DNA from 3 places in the Streptomyces sp. P9-A4 genome. Region 2 is predicted to be linked to each of the others. Evidence: riboswitches for the same ligand, from Rfam matches in the RefSeq annotation. Region 2 holds a riboswitch; each other region holds the start of a gene.
The links. A riboswitch is a leader RNA that binds a small molecule or an ion and turns the genes downstream of it on or off. The one in region 2 is predicted to bind cyclic di-AMP.

Region 1 (4,336 bases), 2.8 Mb from region 2:
ATGACCAACCAGGGCACCGAGGCCAAGCGGGCGGCGCACTTCTCGATCCACCCCCACCAGTACCGCGACACGGCCGCCTGGCAGTACACGGTCGACGCCGGCGCCACCGCGTCCGACTACTTCAACATCGGCCTCGGGTCGGGTTCCGGCAAGTACGACATCTCGATGATGGGCCCCAACCGCTTCCTGCGCCGCTTCATCGGCGACGCGTCCAAGGCGGGCAAGGCCATCGAGGTGGCGGCCCGGTTCGCGACCGAACCGGGCACGGGCAGGACGGCCCTCTACTTCAAGCTGAGCAACACCTCGGCCGGGCCGGTGACCTTCACCGTCCGCTCGAACGCCTACCGTACGGACGGCCCGTGGACGTACACCGTCCCGGCGAACTCCACCCGCGAGGACTTCTTCAACGCGGTGGCGTACACCAACGGCTGGTACGACTTCACGGTCCTCGCCGACATCGACGGGACCTGGTCGCGCCGGTACACCGGCCACATCGAGACCGGGGCGCCGAGCATCAGCGGGTGAGTCCGGGGCCGCGTCAGCGGCCCGCGAGCGCGGCGCGGTGGATCGTGGCATCGAGCAGGGCCACCGCGTCGGCCGCCGTACGGCCGGGGGCCCGGTTCCACGGCCCGATCAGCTCGTGCCAGCCGCGCGAGCGCAGCTCGGTCATGATCCAGGCGGCGGCCTCGTTCATCGTCGTCGCACCGCCGTAGCCGAGGCGGTGGGCGGCCAGCAGGGCGCCGCAGACGCACCGGGCTCCCCGGGCGTCGCGCAGCTTGTAGGGGGCGTTCTGCCAGCCCCACTCCGTCAGCACCAGGCGCGCGTAGCCGAGGTGGACGGAGGGGCGCAGCTCGGGCTGTCCGATGCGGCGCCAGGAGTGCAGCCGGTCGGGCAGGACCGCCCCGAGCCGGCCGGGGAGGCGGCGCTCGACGGGCAGGGGCGGGGGGAGCGCGTCGAGCGCGTCGGCGACGAGGCGGTCCACCGGGACGGTGAGCAGCCGTCTCCATCGCTCCACGTCCGGCGCCGGTACGGCCGTGGGCGCGGGGGCGGGGGCGGCCGTGGGCGCGGGGGTCCAGTCCGTGACGATCCGCTGCCAGGTCGCGCTCTCGTAGAGCGCGACGGCCTCGCGGTCGAGGGTGTCCGGGCTGAGCAGGGGGGTGGAGGGCGACATCCGGGCGGCTCCTCGGTCGGGGTCGCTCCCATCTTTCAGGAAGAATGTCTGGTTTGCGACTTTTACCCCGCCCTGTACGCACCTCCAGTAGGTCTTTACGGCACGATTCCCCATTAACCGAATTACCTCACATATTCGGACATTGAACACCTGGTGACGCGACTCACTTTTCCGGACACGCCCCTCCGGCCGTCGCCCGCCGAGGCCGTGCCGGACAAGGGAGTTCCACGGCGACGAGTTCCCGTCGATCTTGAATTACGTGAATTCCGTGATCCTTCACGGAGGCCATCGCTCCGGCCCTCTTGTTCTCCATCGCATTACTGGCCTACGGTCACCTCCATTCGAGCGGATCGCCGAATCCTGCCACCGCTCGAAATACCTCCCTTTTCACCCGACGGCAGGAGCGGGGGACCCACGAATACGCCGACCCGGATTCCGGGACGGCTCGGGGTGCAGCCGCGTGCGCGCGGCCGGACATCTCCCGTCCGAACCCGACAGCTCACCCCGCAGGCGCCGGAGAGGACACCGTCATGCCTGCAGTCGCCAAACACCGCCGCACCCGCCGCAACCCCGTCTCCCGTGGATGGGCGCTGGTCGGGACGGGTGGGGCCGCCATCGCCCTGCCCCTGATCGCCCCCGCGGGAGCCAGTGCCGCGCCCGTCTCGGCAGCACCGGAAATCGCCGTGCGCGCCGTCGCCGCCCCCGCCGCTCCGGCCGCCCTCGCGGCACCGGCCAAGGCTCCGGCAGCCCCCGCCACCGCACGCACCTACACCGTCGTCGGTGGCGACTCGCTTTCCCTGATCGCCAAGAAGAAGGGAATTCAGGGCGGCTGGAAGGACCTTTACCGGGCCAACAGGGCGACTGTGGGTGACAATCCGTCACTTATTCATCCGGGACTTGAACTGACGATTCGTCGGGATTCCGCGAAGGCCGCCCCCGCGCAGGCGAAGAAGTCCTCCGCGACCACCGAGCGGGCGAGTCGCTCCGAGCGCCGGGCCGCCCCCGCCCCCGTCACCGCCGCCGTCGCCACCGGCACGGGCGCCTCCGCCACCCAGGCCCTGCCCGTCGCCGCTCCGGCCGCCGTCCAGGCCGCCCCTGCCGCGGCCACCCGGTACGCCGACAACCTCGACGGCTGGATCCGGGAGTCGCTGGACATCATGGCCCAGCACGGCATCCCCGGCTCGTACGACGGCATCCTCCGCAATGTGATGCGCGAGTCCTCGGGCAACCCCCAGGCCATCAACCTCTGGGACTCCAACGCGTCGGCCGGCACGCCCTCCAAGGGTCTGCTCCAGGTCATCGAGCCGACCTTCCAGGCCTACCACGTGCCCGGTACGGCCCTGGACCTGTTCGACCCGGTCGCCAACATCACCGCCGCCTGCAACTACGCGGCCGACCGCTACGGCTCCATCGACAACGTCAACGGCGCCTACTGATCCCGGAAGTGCCCGGTGAACCAGGAGGTGGCGAGCTCCGCCACCTCCTCCAGGGCGCCCGGCTCCTCGAACAGATGGGTGGCGCCCTCCACGACCTCGAGCCTGCTCTCGCAGCGCAGCAGCGACCGCGCCCGCCGGTTGAGGTCGAGGACCAGCGCGTCCCTGCCTCCGACCACGAGCAGCGTCGGCGCGCGGACCCGCGCCAGGTGGTCGGCCGCGAGGTCCGGCCGGCCGCCACGCGAGACGACCGCGGCCACCTGCGAGGACGGATCGCCCGCCGCCCACAGCGCGGCGGCCGCTCCCGTACTGGCCCCGAAGTACCCGAGCGGCAGGCCGTCGCTGACCGGCTCCCCGGCCAGCCATTCCGTGGCTCCGGCGAGCCGGCCGGCGAGCAGCGGGGTGTCGAAGACATGGGCCCGGTCGACCGCCTCGGCCTCGGTCAGCAGGTCGAACAGGAGCGTGCCGAGGCCCGCCCGGTTGAGCGCGGCGGCGACGGCACGGTTGCGTGGACTGTGCCGGCCGCTGCCGCTGCCGTGGGCGAACAGGACGATGCCGGTGGCGCCTTCGGGCACCGCGAGCCGCCCGGCGAGGGTGACCCCGGGGAGCGGGACGCGGACGTCCGCGTCCTGGACGACCGGGTCGTGCGCGGCGCGGATCCGGTCGAGACAGGCGACCACCTCGGCGTCGGGGGTCTGGGAGAAGTCCTGATAGAACTGGCCGATAGCGTAGAACGGTTCCGGCGTACGGACGCTCACCGTCTCGTCGGCCTCGCCGCCGAGACGGGCCGTCCAGCCGTGCGGTGCGACCGGGACAGCGAGCACGATCCGGGCGGCGCCCCTGGCCCGTACCACCCGGCAGGCCGCGAGGGCGGTGGCGCCGGTGGCGAGCCCGTCGTCGACGATCAGGACCGTGCGCCCCTCCAGGGGCACGGCCGGTCTGCTCCCCCGGTAGCGGCGACCGCGCTGCTCCAGTTCGAGCTGCTCGCGCTCCTCCACGGCGGCGAGTTCGCGCTCGTCGACCCCGGCCTCCCGCAGCACCCGTTCGTTGAGCACCCGTACGCCGCCCTCGCCGAGCGCGCCCATCGCCAGCTCCGGCTGCCGGGGCACGCCCAGCTTGCGTACGAGACAGATGTCCAGCGGTGCGCCGAGGGCGTCGGCGACCTCCGCGGCCACCGGCACTCCCCCGCGCGGAAGACCGAGCACCACGACGTCGTCGCCCTTGAACCGGTCGAGGCGGGCCGCGAGCCGGCGTCCCGCGTCCGTGCGATCGCTGAAGAACATCCTCGGCCGCCCTTCCGTCACGCGGCTCCGGGCAACGGGGCGAAACGGTCCGTCCGTCCCCTGCCCGTGTCTCCAGGGTAGACGCGTCGGCGCCGGGGTCACCCCCGGACGACGGCGACCGGGCACTCCGCGTGGTGCAGCAGGGCCTGGCTGACCGAGCCGAGCAGCAGCCCGGCGAATCCGCCGCGCCCCCGGGCGCCCGTCACCACGAGCTGGGCGTCGGCGCTCTCCGCGAGCAGGACCGGGCGGGTCCTGCCCCGTACGAGGCGCCGCTCGACCGGGAGGCCGGGCCGCCGGGCCACCGCCGCCGCGAGCGCCCCGTCGAGGACGCGCCCCTCCTCGCCCCGGATCTCCTCCGTGCCGTGGAAGAGCGGGGTGAGGTCGGCGGGGCCGGTCGTCGGGGTCCAGGCGTGCACCGCGAGCAGTTCGGCGCCCCGGGCCGCGGCCTC
Region 2 (4,336 bases):
GCGACGCGGTCCGAGCGGGCCGGGGCGCCGGTCTTGATCTGGCCGCAGTTCACCGCGACGGCGAGGTCGGCGATGGTGACGTCCTCGGTCTCGCCGGAGCGGTGGGACATCATGCACTTGAAGCCGTTGCGCTGGGCCAGCTCGACGGCGTCCAGCGTCTCGGTCAGCGAGCCGATCTGGTTGACCTTGACCAGGAGGGCGTTCGCGGTGCCCTCCTCGATGCCGCGGGCCAGACGCTCCGGGTTGGTGACGAAGAGGTCGTCGCCGACGATCTGGACCTTGGCGCCCAGCTTGTCGGTGAGGACCTTCCAGCCCGCCCAGTCGTCCTCGAACAGCGGGTCCTCGATGGAGACCATCGGGTACGCGGAGACGAGCTCCTCGTAGTACTCGGTCATCTCGGCGGCCGAGCGGGACTTGCCCTCGAACTCGTACTTGCCGTCCTTGTAGAACTCGGACGCGGCGACGTCGAGCGCGAGCGCGACGTCGGAGCCCGGGGTGTAGCCGGCCTCCTTGATGGCCTCGACGATGAGGTCGAGGGCGGCGCGGTTCGACTCGAGGTTCGGGGCGAAGCCGCCCTCGTCGCCGAGGCCGGTGGAGAGGCCCTTGCGCTTCAGCACACCCTTGAGCGTGTGGTAGATCTCGGCGCCCCAGCGGAGGGCCTCGGAGAAGGACTCCGCGCCGATCGGGGCGATCATGAACTCCTGGATGTCGACGTTGGAGTCGGCGTGCGACCCACCGTTCAGGATGTTCATCATCGGAACGGGCAGCAGGTGCGCGTTCGGGCCGCCGAGGTAGCGGAAGAGCGGGAGGTCCGAGGCCTCGGACGCGGCGTGCGCGACGGCGAGGGAGACGCCGAGGATGGCGTTGGCGCCGAGCGAGCCCTTGTTCTCGGTGGCGTCCAGGTCGAACATGGCCTGGTCGATCAGGCGCTGCTCGGTGGCGTCGTAGCCGACGAGCTCCGGGCCGATCTGCTCGATGACGGCGAGGACGGCCTTCTCGACACCCTTGCCCATGTAGCGGTTCGGGTCACCGTCGCGAAGCTCGATGGCCTCGAACGCACCGGTGGAGGCGCCGGACGGAACAGCAGCACGACCGGTGCTGCCGTCGTCGAGGCCGACCTCGACCTCGACCGTGGGGTTGCCTCGGGAGTCCAGGATTTCCCGGGCTACGACGACGTCGATGGACGGCACGAGCATCTCCTTTTTGGGATGTGACGCTGGATGTGACGCATGGCCGGCGCAGGGTCGACCGGCCTTGCGACAAGAGCCTAACCGGCTCGGAGCCTCCGGCCAGCCGGGCGCCCGCCCCCTGGGACGAAAAAGGACCCAAGGGCATGTATCTCGGGACGAAGGACCCCGGATCTACTGGACAGTAACCACAAAAAGCGCCCCCGGAACGGGGGAACCCCGGCCCGACGCGCACGGGGGGAGGGCGCGTCGGGCCGGGGTGGTCACCGCGGGAGGGTCGTGAGGTCCATGTGAGCCGCCGGACTCACCGGGACCGCCGGGCCTTACTTCAGGTGGAGCTGCTGGCCCGGGTAGATAAGGTCGGCGTTCTCGACGACGTCCTTGTTCAGCTCGAAGAGCTTGGCCCAGCCGCCCTTGACGCCGTGCGCCTGGGCGATCTTGCTGAGGGTGTCGCCGGCCGCGACCTTGTACTCGCCGTCGCCCTTCTTGACCGTCTTGCCGGCCGGGGTGGTGACGGTCTGCTTGGCGGCCTTCGGCGCGGCCTGCTGCTGCGCGGCCTTCTTCGGGGCCTGGCGCTGCTCGCTGCGGGTGGTCGGCTGCTCGGCCTTCCGCTCCTGCTTCGGCTGCTGGCGCGGCTGCTGGGTGGCGGTCTTCGGGGTGCTCTCGGCGGCGCCGCCGTCGTAGGAGGCACCGGAGAGGCCCACGCCACAGCTCGGCCAGGCACCCTTGCCCTGGCCCGCGAGGACCTTCTCGCCGATGGCGATCTGCTGGGACTTCGACGCCTGGTTGGCGGTCGAGGCGTAGGCGGTGCCGCCGTACGCGGCCCAGGTGGAGGCCGAGAACTGGAGGCCGCCGTAGTAGCCGTTGCCCGTGTTGATGGACCAGTTGCCGCCGGACTCGCACTGGGCGACGCGGTCCCACTCGGAGACCGTGGCGGCCGAGGCGGTGCCCGCGGTCATCAGCGGGGCGGCGACGGCGACACCGGTGACGCCGACGAGCGTGGCGACCTGGGTGGCCTTGGAGGGACGACGGTGTTTGCCCTTACCGGAAAACAGCATGGAAATACTCCTCACCGACGCCTGTGAGGTGAGCTGTCGGGTTCGGGCCGGAAAGTTGCCCGGCCGCGTGTCCTTGCACGCGGCTTCACCCCAAGCCCGTCGTCGGCCGTCTTTCTCAACGGCCGGGACCGGCACTTACCTTGGGTCCCCCACTCCTGCCTTCGGCGCTGACGCGACGACTGTTCCCATCGGCCGACGGCAGGATTCGGCGTTTCGGTCGACGGGGCCCGCGGTGGCGAGCGGTGACGACCGTAGACACAGACCCACCGGAAGTTCAAAGAGGCGTATTGCGGAAATATCGCCCCTGCTTGCCTTCCGGTTGGGGGCGTTTGTGCAGGTGAGAGGTAACGGGAGCGGATTTCTCGGACGAGACACGCCAGTTGGGGCGAAGAGACCCATGTCTCACTTGCCCAGAACCGGACATTTGACCCCGAATCACTCCGCCTTCGCGAGCGGACCGTTCGTCAGGTCGAGGCTCTGACCAGGGAGGATGAGGTCCGGATCGATGCCGACGGTCCGGCGGTTGGCGTCATAGAGCGCCGTCCACCCTCCGGGGAGTTCGTTCTGCCGCGCGATGTCGGACAGGCTGTCACCCGGCCGCACGGTGTACGCGCCCGAAGTGCCGGAAGTGTCCGTTGCGCCCGAATTCTTCATGGCGTCAGGCGTGGGCGCCGCCGCGGTGTCCCCCGCGAGCTCGACGCCGGTCGAGGCGTGTCGGCCCGATTCGGGCGAAGTGCCCGACTTCGTACCGCTCTCCGGAGCGGCCCCGCCCCGGTGCTTCCCGGTCCCGGGAGTGGCCGACGACACGCCATCGCCCGGCGCGCCGGGCGTGGCGGACGTGTCCGGCGTAACGGATGTATCGGGCGTGGTGGGAGTGGTCGGAGTGCCCGGAGCGGTGGGCGTGCCCGGCGTCGTGGCCGCCGGGGGCGTCGTCGGCGCGGTGGGGGCCGCAGGGGCGGTCGGGGCGCCGGGAGCCGCGGGCGTGGCCGTACGGGCGTCCCGCTCCGCCGTCCGCGCCGCCTGGGCGGTGCCGGTGGACGGCAGACCCGAGGTCCGGTTCGACTCGGCGACCGGTCCCGCGGGGGCCTTCGGCAGCGCGGCCGGGCCCGGGTTCACGCCGGGGGCCGTGCCGTCGTTCTTCAGGCCGGCGATCGGCGCGCAGGTGGCCCATTCCAGGGAGCCCTTCGCGAGCGCCTTCTCGGCCACCGCGATCTGCTGGGCGCGGCTGGCCAGGTCGGGGCTGGGCGCGTACGCCAGGCCGCCGTGGCGCTCCCAGCTGTCCTGGGTGAACTGGAGGCCGCCGTACATGCCGTTGCCGAAGTTGGCGCTCCACTGGCCACCGGACTCGCACTCGGCGACCCGGTCCCAGGTGGCGGCGTCGGCGGCGGAGGCGGATCCGGTGGCGAGCAGCGGCAGCGCCATGGCGGATCCGGTCACGCCCGCGGCGACGACGAGGGCGGGGGCCTGACGGGGGCGACGGTGTCGTCCGTTCCCGGAACGCATAGGAGCGCCTTTCGCGTGACGGCTGAGACTGCGGCGAAACGTAGCCGCATTCGAACGCTCATCACAAGTCGATGGCCGCACGATCACGCGAAGATCACAGTCTTGACGCTCCGTCAGTTCACCGTGGGCTCACGGGAGACGCGCGGATGGGGAGAACTCCACCGGAAGTGTGCGCAATCCACGCATGATGAGCCCGCCGCGCCACCGCAGTTCGCCCGGATCGGCGGCAAGTCGCAGGTCCGGAAGCCTGGTCAGCAGGGTGGCCAGCGCGGTCTGCCCTTCGAGGCGGGCGAGCGGCGCGCCCAGGCAGTAGTGGATGCCGTGGCCGTATCCGAGGTGCTGGTTGTCGCGCCGGGCGAGGTCGAGGACCTCCGGCCCTTCGAACCGCTCCGGGTCCCGGTCGGCGGCGGCGAGCACCACGAGCACGGGGTCGCCCGCCGGGATCTCCTGGCCGCCGACGGTCAGGTTCTGCGTGGCATACCGCCAGGTGGCCATCTCCACGGGCCCGTCGTACCGCAGCAGCTCCTCGATGCCGGTCTCCAGGAGTCCGGTCTCGCCGGCGGCGATCGAGGCCTGGAGGCGCTCGCG
Region 3 (4,336 bases), 1.1 Mb from region 2:
GGCGGTCCTGGCGGTGGCGAACGCGGTGCTCTACCCCTACGAGATGGACACCGTCGTCGCGCTGTCCCGGGGGCGCTGGGTGGCCACCCACTACGGGCTCTACAACACGGTGTGCGGGATCGGGATCACTCTCGGGAACCTGGGCACGGGCGCGCTGCTCGACGTGACCGGGTGGTCGGCGCTGCCGTGGCTCGCGCTGTGCGCGGTGGGCCTGGGGTGCGCGGGGGCGATGGCGCTGCTCGCCCGGGGCGGGCGCCTGGCGGAGGAACCCGCCCCGGCGGACTGAGCAGCGGGGCCGAGGGTCTGAGCGTCCACCCCGCCCGCCCGCCGCCCCGTCCGTACGCCAGTCGGCCCCGTGGAAGTCGCCGCCCTCCGGGGCGGCGGCCACCCTGGGAGGGCGCGGTGCGGACCGCGGCCGGGTACGGACCGGGCAGGAGACCACAGGTGGGGCACCCCCTAGGAGCGGCGGGCGGCAGGCGGCGGGGCGGCGAGGGCCGTCCCGAGTACGGCGGTGCCCGGCGGTTCATCCGCGCGCTGCCCCCGCTGCTCATCGTGGGCGGTGTCGTGTTCGACGTGGCGACGCCGGATCCGTACACCGCCTCGCCGATGCTCGCCGCCGCCCCGCTGATTGCCGCGCCCTTCTTCTCGATGCTCACGACGCTGCTCACCGGGATCGCCGCCGTCCTCGCCTCCGTCGGGCTGCACCTCTCCAACGGCACCGCGGACGATGTGCCGGCCCTCACCGAGACCCTGACCGTCGTCACCGTCTCCGCGCTCGCCCTCCTCATCAACCGGGTCGTGCGCCGCAGCGGCGAACGGCTCGCCTCGGCGCGGGTCATCGCCGAGGCCGCGCAGAAGGCGGTGCTGCCGACGCCCGCCGAGCGGATCGGCGGGCTGCAGTGCGCGGCGCGTTACGAGGCGGCGCACGCGGACGCGTTCATCGGCGGCGACCTGTTCGCCGTCCAGGACACCCCCTACGGGGTGCGGCTCGTCCTCGGGGACGTCAGGGGCAAGGGCATGGAGGCGGTCGAGGCGGTCGCCGTCGTCATCGGGGCGTTCCGGGAGGCGGCCGAGCAGGAACGGAACCTGGAGGGCGTGGCGCAGCGCCTCGAACGGGCGCTGACCCGGGAGGGCACCCGCAGGGACGGGCTCGACGCCTTCGAGGGGTTCACCACCGCCGTCCTCGCCGAGATCCCGCGCGGTGACGGCAGCGGCACCTTCGGCGGTTTCGTACGGGTGGTCAACCGCGGCCACCCGCCCCCGCTGATGCTGTACGGCGACGGGCGGCTCGACTCGCTGGAGCCGGGCGAGCCCGCGCTGCCGCTGGGCATGGGCGATCTCGCGGGGTGGCCGGACCGGGCCGAGGCGCGGCCGTTCCCGCCGGGCGCGACGCTGCTCTTCTACACCGACGGCCTCTCCGAGGCGCGGGACGCTGCGGGCGTCTTCTACGACCCGGTGTCGCGGCTCGCCGGCCGGATCTTCCCGGGTCCCGAGGAACTGCTCGACGCGCTCGCGGACGACGTACGGCTGCACACGGGCGGCGGGTCGACGGACGACATGGCGCTGCTCGCGGTGAGCCGTCCGTCGGAGGGGCAGCAGGGGCGGCGGCGGACGATGCCGGTGGTGCCGCCGGGCGGGCCCGGTCACCGCTCGTAGTCGCGGGGTGTCGCTGCGATAACAATTGACATAACGTCAGATCGCTCGGCTTCCGCGGCCCCTTTCTGAAGCGGGGTCAACTCGGGCCATTCTCTACCATTTCAATGAATGATCAAGAGGGACGGCTTGGAATCGGGAGCCCCTGTCTATTAACGTTCGATAACGCAGCGCGGTCGTTTCAGCCGTCGCAAGAGGCGGCACCGTGCGCGCGCGCCGAATCCTGAAGAGGAACCGGGGAACCACTACTTGGGGTGAATCGGGCCTTTCGCACCTGTGCGAGCGTGCCCGTAGGAGACCTTCCTGCTCCGAACCCGTCAGCTAACCCGGTAGGCGAGAAGGAAGGAAAGGAGCGCGCCTTCGTGGCGTCCAACACTCCCGTACCCGAAGCCCCCTTCGATGCCTTCGGTGGTGGTGCGGGTCCCGCCGCCCCGGACACCGAGTGGAACCCCACCGAGGGATCCCTCCGCGCCGGCGGCCGGCACCGGGTCGTCAAGCAGCGCTCCAACTTCGCCCGTTCCTCCACCGTCCTCGGCGTCGGTGTCATCGCCGCCGTCGGCGCCGGCGGCCTCGCCACCGCGCAGGAGAAGCCCCCGGTCGCGATCTCGCTTCCGGACCTTCCCGACCTCCCGGACCTCGGACTCCCGGACGCCCACGACCTCCCGGGCGTCGGCGACCTCCTCCCCGACGAGACCCCCGAGACGGTCAGCGCGGCCCGCGCCAACCCGAACCCGCTGACCGCCGCCACGTACACCACCCTCGACGAGCAGCAGGGCGCCGACACCCAGCAGGGTGCGGGGGCCGAGCAGCTCGACAGGACCGCGGTCGGCACCGGCGACGCGGGCGAGGCCCTGCGCGCCCGCATCCTCCAGCAGGCCGAGCAGCAGCAGGCCTCCGCCGACGCGGCCGACATGGCCGCGGCGGAGAAGGCGGCGGCCGAGAAGGCCGCGGCCGAGGCGGCGGCCAAGGCCGACGCGGCGGAGAAGGCGGCGGCCGAGGCCAAGGCGAAGGCCGAGGCGGAAGCGAAGGCCAAGGCGGAGGCGGCGGCCAGGGCGAAGGCGGAGGCCGAGCGGCTTGCCGCGCTGGCCGCGAGCTACTCGCTGCCCGTCTCCTCCTACACCCTCACCGCCACGTACATGCAGTCCGGCTCGATGTGGTCCTCCGGCCACCACACCGGCCTCGACTTCGCCGCTCCCACCGGCACCCCGCTCAAGGCGGTGCACGGCGCGACCGTGAAGTCCGCGGGCTGGTCCGGCTCGTACGGCTACCGGATCGTCCTGGAGCTGTCGGACGGCACCGAGGTCTGGTACTGCCACCTCTCGTCCATGACGGTCGGCGTGGGCCAGACCGTGGGCACCGGCGAGACCATCGGCCGCGTCGGCGCCACCGGCAACGTCACCGGCGCCCACCTCCACATGGAGGTGCACACGCCCGGCGGCGACGGCATCGACCCGGCGGACTGGCTCCGCTCCAAGGGCCTCACCCTCTGAGGTCGGGGACCCCGTAGGGGCCCGGGGCGCATCCCCTACGGAATGCGCCCCGGAGCCCGTACGGAATACGCCCGGCGGCGCGGAAGGTTGACCGATCATGACCTCTCTCCGCCCGCTGGGCAGCTCCGACCTGCACGTCTTCCCCCTCGCCCTGGGCGGCAACGTCTTCGGCTGGACCGCCGACGAGGCGCAGTCCTTCGCCGTCCTCGACGCCTACGCCGCCGCGGGCGGCAACTTCGTCGACTCCGCCGATGTCTACTCCGCCTGGGCCGAGGGCAACGAGGGCGGCGAGTCCGAGACGGTCATCGGCCGCTGGCTCGCCTCCCGCGGCAACCGCGAGGACATCGTCGTCGCCACCAAGGTCGGCGCCCACCCCCACTTCAAGGGGCTCTCCGCCACCACCATCAAGGCCGGTGCGGAGGAGTCGCTGCGCCGCCTCGGCACCGATCACATCGACCTCTACTACACGCACTTCGACGACGAGTCGGTGCCCGTGGAGGAGATCGTCACCGCGCTCGACCAGCTGGTGAAGGACGGCAAGGTGCGCGCCGTCGCCGCCTCCAACATCTCCCCGGAGCGGCTGCGCGCCTCCCTCGACTTCGCCGAGTCCGAGGGTCTGGCCCGTTATGTGGCCCTCCAGCCGCACTACAACCTGGTCTCCCGCGACACCTACGAGGGCCCCCTCCTGGAGACCGTCGAGCGGGCCGGGCTCTCCGCCGTCCCGTACTACGGCCTCGCGGCCGGTTTCCTCACCGGCAAGTACCGCCCCGGCACCACCGTCGACAGCGTCCGCGCCGCCGGGGCCGGCGGGCACCTGGACACCGAGCGGGGCAGGGCCGTGCTCTCCGCGCTCGACACGGTCGCCGAGGCGCACGGCGCGGAACTCGCCACCGTCGCCCTCGCCTGGCTCGCCGCCCGCCCGACGGTCGCCGCGCCGATCGCCTCGGCGCGTACGGTCGAGCAGGTCCCGGCGCTCGTCGCCGCCGCCGGCCTCACCCTCACGGAGGCCGAGCTGACCCTCCTGACCGAGGCCTCGGCCTGACGACAGGCCCTAGCTGCGGTACGGGTTGTAGCCGCCGTAGTCCAGGTACTGCGGCGGCGCCCACGCCCGGCCCGTCGCCCGCGCCGCGTACGTGAGCGCGGGGGACGCGACCTCCCTGCGCTGCCACAGATGGTGCAGCAGCTCCTGCTCA

Region 1: linked by a shared signal. The riboswitch ahead of V4Y03_RS00295 (LysM peptidoglycan-binding domain-containing protein) and the one ahead of V4Y03_RS12935 (transglycosylase family protein) in region 2 are both predicted to bind cyclic di-AMP.
Region 3: linked by a shared signal. The riboswitch ahead of V4Y03_RS17850 (M23 family metallopeptidase) and the one ahead of V4Y03_RS12935 (transglycosylase family protein) in region 2 are both predicted to bind cyclic di-AMP.

What each region holds. Positions count from the first base shown of each region.
Region 1 is NZ_JAZIFY010000001.1:65,840-70,175, forward strand. Features, by position in the region: gene V4Y03_RS00285 (phosphocholine-specific phospholipase C) at 1-525, shown strand, start outside; gene V4Y03_RS00290 (DUF6197 family protein) at 539-1,171, opposite strand; cyclic di-AMP (ydaO/yuaA leader) riboswitch at 1,523-1,692, shown strand; gene V4Y03_RS00295 (LysM peptidoglycan-binding domain-containing protein) at 1,702-2,607, shown strand; gene V4Y03_RS00300 (alpha/beta family hydrolase) at 2,601-3,887, opposite strand; gene V4Y03_RS00305 (universal stress protein) at 3,986-4,336, opposite strand, start outside.
Region 2 is NZ_JAZIFY010000001.1:2,888,104-2,892,439, forward strand. Features, by position in the region: gene eno (phosphopyruvate hydratase) at 1-1,196, opposite strand, end outside; gene V4Y03_RS12935 (transglycosylase family protein) at 1,511-2,245, opposite strand; cyclic di-AMP (ydaO/yuaA leader) riboswitch at 2,249-2,422, opposite strand; gene V4Y03_RS12940 (transglycosylase family protein) at 2,681-3,748, opposite strand; gene V4Y03_RS12945 (cytochrome P450 family protein) at 3,878-4,336, opposite strand, start outside.
Region 3 is NZ_JAZIFY010000001.1:3,972,161-3,976,496, forward strand. Features, by position in the region: gene V4Y03_RS17840 (MFS transporter) at 1-286, shown strand, start outside; gene V4Y03_RS17845 (PP2C family protein-serine/threonine phosphatase) at 445-1,656, shown strand; cyclic di-AMP (ydaO/yuaA leader) riboswitch at 1,858-2,004, shown strand; gene V4Y03_RS17850 (M23 family metallopeptidase) at 2,016-3,143, shown strand; gene V4Y03_RS17855 (aldo/keto reductase) at 3,241-4,185, shown strand; gene V4Y03_RS17860 (PrsW family intramembrane metalloprotease) at 4,195-4,336, opposite strand, start outside.